2 regions of the Curtobacterium sp. AC268 genome follow, and region 2 is predicted to be linked to the other one. Evidence: predicted binding sites of a transcription regulator. Region 2 holds the regulator's gene; the other holds the start of a gene.
The links. The regulator HspR, encoded in region 2, represses chaperone genes until heat shock. The targets are predictions, from matches to a motif close to AAGTTGAGTCNNNNNGACTCAACTT.
Positions count from the first base shown of each region.

Region 1: the regulator HspR is predicted to act here: its motif matches at 1,603-1,627, upstream of ACZZ9K_RS10995 (Hsp20/alpha crystallin family protein).

Region 1 is NZ_OZ409878.1:2,312,650-2,316,046, forward strand. Features, by position in the region: gene ACZZ9K_RS10985 (manganese catalase) at 1-715, shown strand, start outside; gene ACZZ9K_RS10990 (hypothetical protein) at 798-1,124, opposite strand; gene ACZZ9K_RS10995 (Hsp20/alpha crystallin family protein) at 1,136-1,579, opposite strand; gene ACZZ9K_RS11000 (alpha/beta fold hydrolase) at 1,689-2,432, opposite strand; gene ACZZ9K_RS11005 (MarR family winged helix-turn-helix transcriptional regulator) at 2,483-2,944, shown strand; gene ACZZ9K_RS11010 (hypothetical protein) at 3,015-3,197, shown strand; gene ACZZ9K_RS11015 (MarR family winged helix-turn-helix transcriptional regulator) at 3,216-3,397, shown strand, end outside.
Region 2 is NZ_OZ409878.1:2,733,699-2,737,095, reverse strand. Features, by position in the region: gene ACZZ9K_RS13045 (Ig-like domain-containing protein) at 1-1,878, shown strand, start outside; gene ACZZ9K_RS13040 (heat shock protein transcriptional repressor HspR) at 1,945-2,355, opposite strand; gene ACZZ9K_RS13035 (DnaJ C-terminal domain-containing protein) at 2,481-3,397, opposite strand, start outside.

The sequences.
Region 1 (3,397 bases), 420 kb from region 2:
CGACATGGTGTTCGGCATCGGCGCCGAGGAGATGGGCCACGTCGAGATGCTCGCGACGATGATCGCGCAGCTGCTCGAGAAGTCCCCGCTCGGCATCACCGAGGACGCGCTGCAGGACGACCCCACGGTCGCCGCGATCGTCGGCGGCACCGACGTCCAGCACGCGATCGTCGCCGGTGCGGGCGCCCGTCCGGTGGACAGCAACGGCAACCCCTGGCAGGGCTCGTACATCACCGCCAGCGGCAACCTGCTCGCCGACTTCACGGCGAACGAGAACGCCGAGATGCAGGGTCGTGTGCAGGCCGCCCGGATCTACCACATGACCGACGACCACGGCGTGCGGGACCTGCTGTCCTTCCTCATCGCCCGCGACACCATGCACCAGAACATGTGGGCGACCGCCGCCGCCGAGCTGCGCGAGAAGGGCGTCGAGGGCTTCCCCGTGCCGAGCAACTTCCCGCAGTCGAAGGAGAACCAGGAGGTCAACTACCAGTACCTCAACTTCTCCGACGGTGCCGAGGCGAAGAACGGCCCGTGGGCGAGCGGCCCCTCGTTCGACGGCAAGGGCGAGTACTCGTACCACGACGGTCCGACCACCTCGGTCCCGATGCCCCCGCCCACGCACCCCGACGTCCGGCTCTACGGCACCACCGAGCTGCCGAACGTCGTCGAGAAGACGGCCGGCCTGGTGCAGGACAAGCTGAACAAGGAGTAGTCCCGACGGTCGCCCACGCGACCGACGGAACGACAGGAGGCCCGGCGCACGACGTGCACCGGGCCTCCTGTCCGTCAGGTGGTCACCGCGCCGACGGGGCGGACCCGCCCACGGTCATCAGCGCCCCCGTCTCGGGTTCTTCGTCGCGTGGTGCCTCGAAGATGCCCGAGTAGGCGCGGACCGCGCTCCACCCCGCGATCAGCAGGGCCGTGCCGAGGACCGCCGCGACCCAGGGCGCCAGGAGCGACTGCTCGAACAGCCGGGGCGCGGCGACCCAGGTCAGGAACGTGCCGGTCAGGCTGCCGGTGGCCCCGAGGAGCACGGCGGTGCGCCGGTCCAGGCTCGTCAGCGCGAGCGCCGCGGTGACGACGAGGACCGCGACCACCGCGTTCAGCAGGACGGACGTCATCGCTCAGCTCCTCACTCGGCGGCGGCGCCGGAACCGACCGCGAGATGCTCGGACGCGCCGCCGACGGTGACGGCGATCTTGCGCGGCTTCGCGGACTCCTTGACGGGGATCGTGACGCTCAGCACGCCGTTGTCGTACCCGGCGGTGATGCGCTCGGCGTCCAGGCCGTCGCCGAGCGTCAGCTGCCGGACGAACGTGCCGGGCTGGCGCTCACGCGTGAGCCACTGCGAGCCCTCGGGCGCGCCCAGGGTGCGCTCGGCGCGGATGGTCAGGACGGAGCCGTCCACGTCGATGTCGACGGAGCCCGGGTCGATGCCGGGCAGGTCGACGTCGAGGACGTAGTGGTCCCCGGTGCGGTACAGGTCCATCGGCATCGAGCGCGGACCAGCTGCGGTGCCGAGGAGCGAACCCGCGAGTCGGTCGAGCTCGCGGAACGGGTCGAAGTTCATCGTCATCGAAATCAACTCCTTCGTGGTTCTCGTTGAGTCCCCTCGACTCAACTGCCACCGTTTTAGCACTCGACTCTGGCGAGTGCCAAGAGATCGCTCAGAGGACGCCGAGAACTCAGCCGAGCAGGGGCGCCAGGAACGGGTCGATGACCGCCCACGTCGCGTCGGGGGCCTCGAGGTGAGGCAGGTGCCCGGCCGCCGGGACCTCGGCGAACACCGCACCCGGCACGGCCGCAGCGACCGCACGACCGTACGCCGGGGTCACGACCCGGTCGCTCGCGCCGGACACCACGAGCGTCGGCACCCGTACGGCCCCGAGTCGACCGAGCAGGCTCGGGTCGCTCATCGACCGGCCGGCGATCACCGCCATGGTCTGCCCGTTCGACCGCTGCGCCGCCCGCTGTTCCTCGGTGACGGACGCCGGGTCCTGGTACCCCCGCGCGGGATCGTGCCAGGCGACCTCGGCCAGCCCGCGGGCATCGAGGGCGAAGAAGTCGGCGATCGGTTCGCCCTCGACCACCGCACCCACCCCGTCGATGTCGACCACAGCACCGACGACCCCGGCGTACCGGTCGTCGCCAGCTGCCTGCAGGGCCATCTCGAGGGCGATCCAGCCGCCGATCGAGGACCCGACCACCACGACGTCCTGCTCTCCGGCGGTGACGAGCTGCTCGAGGTACGCGGTCGCCAGGGCCGGGACGGAGTCGATCCCGTCCGGGCGCGGGGTACCGTCCCACCCGGGGTGTGTGGGGGCGACGACGTGGAGGGTGGGTGCGAGGTGCGCGACGATCGGCGCGACGGTCCGGGGGCCGCCGCCGCCATGCAGGACGAGCGCGGTGCGGGTGTGGGTGTCGGTCATGGGTGCTCCGTATCAACATGTTTATGTACGAGTATTGATACCGTAGCACCATGCCGACCGACCTCGAAGCCCTGGGCCACGCCGTCAAGCGGGCGCAGTACCGCAACCACCGCACGATGGACGCCGCCCTCCGTGACCTCGGCGTGACGCTCGTGCAGTGGGACGCCCTGCGCGCCATCGACCGGATGCCCCACGCATCGGGGCACGACCTCGCCGTCGCGACGTTCCAGAGCGACCAGGCCTTCGGCACCCTCGCGAACCGGATGCTCGACCGCGGGCTCATCACCCGGACCGCCGGTCGGGGTCGGCGGATCGAGCACGCGATCACCGAGGACGGTCGGCGGGTGCTCGACGAGGGACACCGCATCGCCGAGGGGGTGCTCGACTCCCTGTTCGCACCGCTCGACGAGCCGCGACGAGCGGCGCTCCTGCAGCTCCTCACGACCCTGACGGGCTCCGCCGAACCGTTCGGCGCGCAAAACGTACACAGTGCGAATGGTTCGTTGAACTGACCGTTCACTTTGTGAAAGAGTTCAGCCGTCCGAAGGGGACACACGGCAAGCAAGAAAGGCGGGACACGACATGCACAGCACGTACTCCGGGATGCCTCGGACGGCACGGATCGGTGGCAGTCACACGCGCGTCGGTCTCACCGACCCGGCGATCATCGACGCCTACGTCGAGCGTCGCATCCAGGACCCCTCGCTGCTCGCCGGTCGTTCCGAACCGTCCTACGCGGACTTCTTCAGCACGCCTGCCGTTTAGCAAGGAGCGCATGACCCCATGCCGTTGACCGTCGTCCGTCGAGAGCACGTCCACCTCTACGCCCGCGAACCCGAGTCCGGGGTCGCGAAGACCGCCGTCGACGCGCTGCTCCGCCTGCAGCACGCCGAGGACCAGCAGATCGAGTCCGCCCGCATCGAGAGCGGCCTGTCGAAGAACGAGTTCCTCGCCGTCCGGTACAT
Region 2 (3,397 bases):
TCGCTGGAGGCACTGCGCTTCTCCATCGACTGGAGCACCCCGTGGTCATCCCGCATCGTCGGCGGACGAGCCGGTGGTGGCGACGACGTCTGGCTCGTCAGCGGCAACCAGGTGTACGACCGGAGCACCACCGGCATCTTCTTCCTCGTCGTGCAGGACCGCCACAAGGACGAACCGCTCGAAGCGATCCGCGTCCACACCGCCGCCGACGGCACCCAGACCCGCGGCGAGCGCACCCCGATCCCCCGCACCATCAAGATCGACGGACTGCAGCAGCAGAACACGTTCACGCCCGGCACCACCCACTTCGCCGGCAGTGCGACCGCCGGCGCCACCATCGTCGCGAAGGACACCACCTCGGGCGCCACCCTGTTCACGACCGAGGTCAGCGGGGCACGCAACGGGACCGGCACCTGGAACGCCGATGCCGACCTCGCCGACTCCGACCACGTGATCACCCTCACGCAGACGACGACCGACGGTCGGAAGAACGAGCTCCGCGACGTGCGGTTCTCGCCGGCGGCATCGGAGGCGCCGCAGGCGCCGACGGTCGTGCAGAAGGGGCGCGTCCTCGACGGGTCGTTCGTCGTGGCCGGTTCCGTCACTGAGGACGTCGACTCGGTCGTCGTGCAGGACGAAGCCGGCTCCACCATCGCCGACGCCAGCCTCGGCGAGACCGGCTACTCCGCTCGGCTCCCGCAGGACCGCGTCGGCTCCACGGTCTACGTCGTCGGACGCACTGCCGACGGCACCTCCTCGGCCCGCGTGCCCGTCGCGCTCGAGCAGCTGCCGATCGACCCGACTGCCGCCGCACCGTCCCTCCGGTCCGTGTTCGTCTACCCGGACGGGCGCGTCCAGGTGGTCGGGGAGCACGATGACGCTCCTGGGCTCTGGATCCTCGACGGCGACCGCGTCGTCGGTCACGTCACCAGCGCCGATGCGGTGTGGAGCTACACGATAGCCGCCGCCGCGACCGGCAAGCAGCTCGACATGGTCAACCTGGTCTTCGACGGCCGCGACTTCGTCGGGACGTCCGAGCGTGTGGCGCTCCCCCGCCTCCTGCAGGTCGACGGCATCGCCGACGACAACGCCTACGCGCCCGGTGCCCGCACGTTCTCCGGCAAGGCCGAGGCCGGCGCGACCGTCACCGCCACGGACCAGGACGGCCACCAGGTGTTCAGCGCCGAGGTCACCGGCTCACGCTCCGGCGTAGGCACGTGGAAGGCGGACGCGGACCTCACCAGCGCCAAGGGCTACGAGCTCACCTTCACCCAGACCACCGCGGACGGCCGCACCTCGGTCATGCGCGACATCGCGTTCGCCGCCGAAGACGACTCCGTCGCACCGGTCGTGGTCGAGACTCCCGAGATGAACGGCACCGCGACCGGGCCCCGCCCCACCTTCACCGGTACCGGCCAGGCCGGAGCCACGATCGAGATCCGCGGCACCACCCGCGTCGTCACGACCGCGAAGGTCAACGCTGACGGCAACTGGAGCGCCGAGTCGAACATCGACCTCGCCCGCGGTAGCTACGTCCTCACCGCGAAGCAGACCGCCCCCGGCAACGCCACCAGCGAAGCGCCCGTCCACTTCACCATCGCCGCCGCCGCGGCAGCGCCGATCGCGGTCACGTCTCCCGAGACGAACGGCACCGCGACCGGGCCCCGCCCCACCTTCACCGGTACCGGCCAGGCCGGAGCCACGATCGAGATCCGCGGCACCACCCGCGTCGTCACGACCGCGAAGGTCAACGCTGACGGCAACTGGAGCGCCGAGTCGAACATCGACCTCGCCCGCGGTAGCTACGTCCTCACCGCGAAGCAGACCGCCCCCGGCAACGCCACCAGCGAAGCGCCCGTCCACTTCACCATCAACTGAGCCCCGGCTCACAGAACGCCCCCGGTGACCAGATGGTCACCGGGGGCGTTCTGCGCTCTCCGACACTCAGCGCGGCCCGCGGTACAACACGATCTGCGTGTTCCGCTGCGGCCGCGACCCCGCCTTGAGCGAGATCGCCGCACCACTCGCGGTGGCTGCGAAGACCCGTGCGCCGGGCCGGTTGATGAGCTGGTCGGCCAGCGCCGACTCGAGTTCCCGCACCCGGTCGCGGAGCGCCTTGTTCTCGTTCTCCAGGTCGAGCACCCGCCGGATGCCCTCCAGCGACACCCCCTCGGAGCCGAGGCGCGCGATCTCGCGAAGCTGCACCACGTCGCGCATCGAGTAGCGCCGCGACCCACCCCGGGTGCGACCCGGCACGACGAGGCCGAGCCGGTCGTACTGCCGCAGCGTCTGCGGGTGCATCTCGGCGAGCTCCGCCGCGACCGCGATCGCGAAGACGGGCGAGTTCTCGTCCATGTCGGTCATGGCGCGTTCCTTTCCGTCGTCCGCGTGGGGTGGAAACCAGCCTGGAGGCTCGGGGTGGCTTCCTGACGGAGCCGCGCCGGGCCTCCAAGCCGGGTCTACTGCTGTGGTTGCGCCCGCTAGTCGCGCGCCTTGGCGAGGAGGTCCTCGCGGGGGTTCTCGTCGGGCAGCGCAGCCGCGAGTGCCTCGACTGCCTCGCGCTGCTTGTCCGACAGGTGCGACGGCACCGCGACCTGGACGGTCGCGAGCAGGTCGCCCGTGCCGTTCTTCGTCGTGACGCCGCGGCCCTTGACGCGCAGGACGCGACCCGACGGCGTGCCGGCGGCGACCTTGAGCTTCACGGGCGACCCGCCGAGCGTCGGGACCTCGATCGTCGCGCCGAGCGCTGCCTCGGTGAACGTCACGGGGACGTCCACACGCAGGTTGAGCCCGTCGCGCTCGAACACCGGGTGCTTCCGCACCGACACGGCGACCACGAGGTCACCGGCCTCACCACCGTCGGGCGAGGGCTCGCCGCGGCCGCGCAGACGGATCTTCTGGCCGTCGGCGACACCCGCTGGGATGCGAACGTTCACCGGTCGGCCGTTGCCCTGCGACAGCTTGACGGTGTCACCGGCGATCGCCGTCGTGAAGTCGAGGGTCGTCGACGCCGTGACGTCGCGGCCCTTCGTCGGCCCACCGAAGCCGCGGTAGCCGCCGGAGGTCTGGCCGAAGCCACCACCCCCACCGAACATCCCGCCGAGGATGTCCTCGAAACCGCCGGCACCGCCAGGGCCGCTCTGGCCGAAGCGGACGCGCTGTCCGCCACCGCCCTGCTGCCCGAACATCCCGCCGAAGACGTCCTCGAACCCGCCCTGGCCCCCGCCGCCCGCCGTGAAGCGGGCGCCGGAGCCCATGGCACGAACCTGGTCGTACTCCTGGCGCTGCTCCTTGTCGGAGAGCACCGAGTACGCCTCGCTGATCTCCTTGAAGCGGTTCTCGGCGGCGGCGTCACCCGGGTTGGAGTCCGGGTGGAACTGCCGCGCGAGCTTGCGGT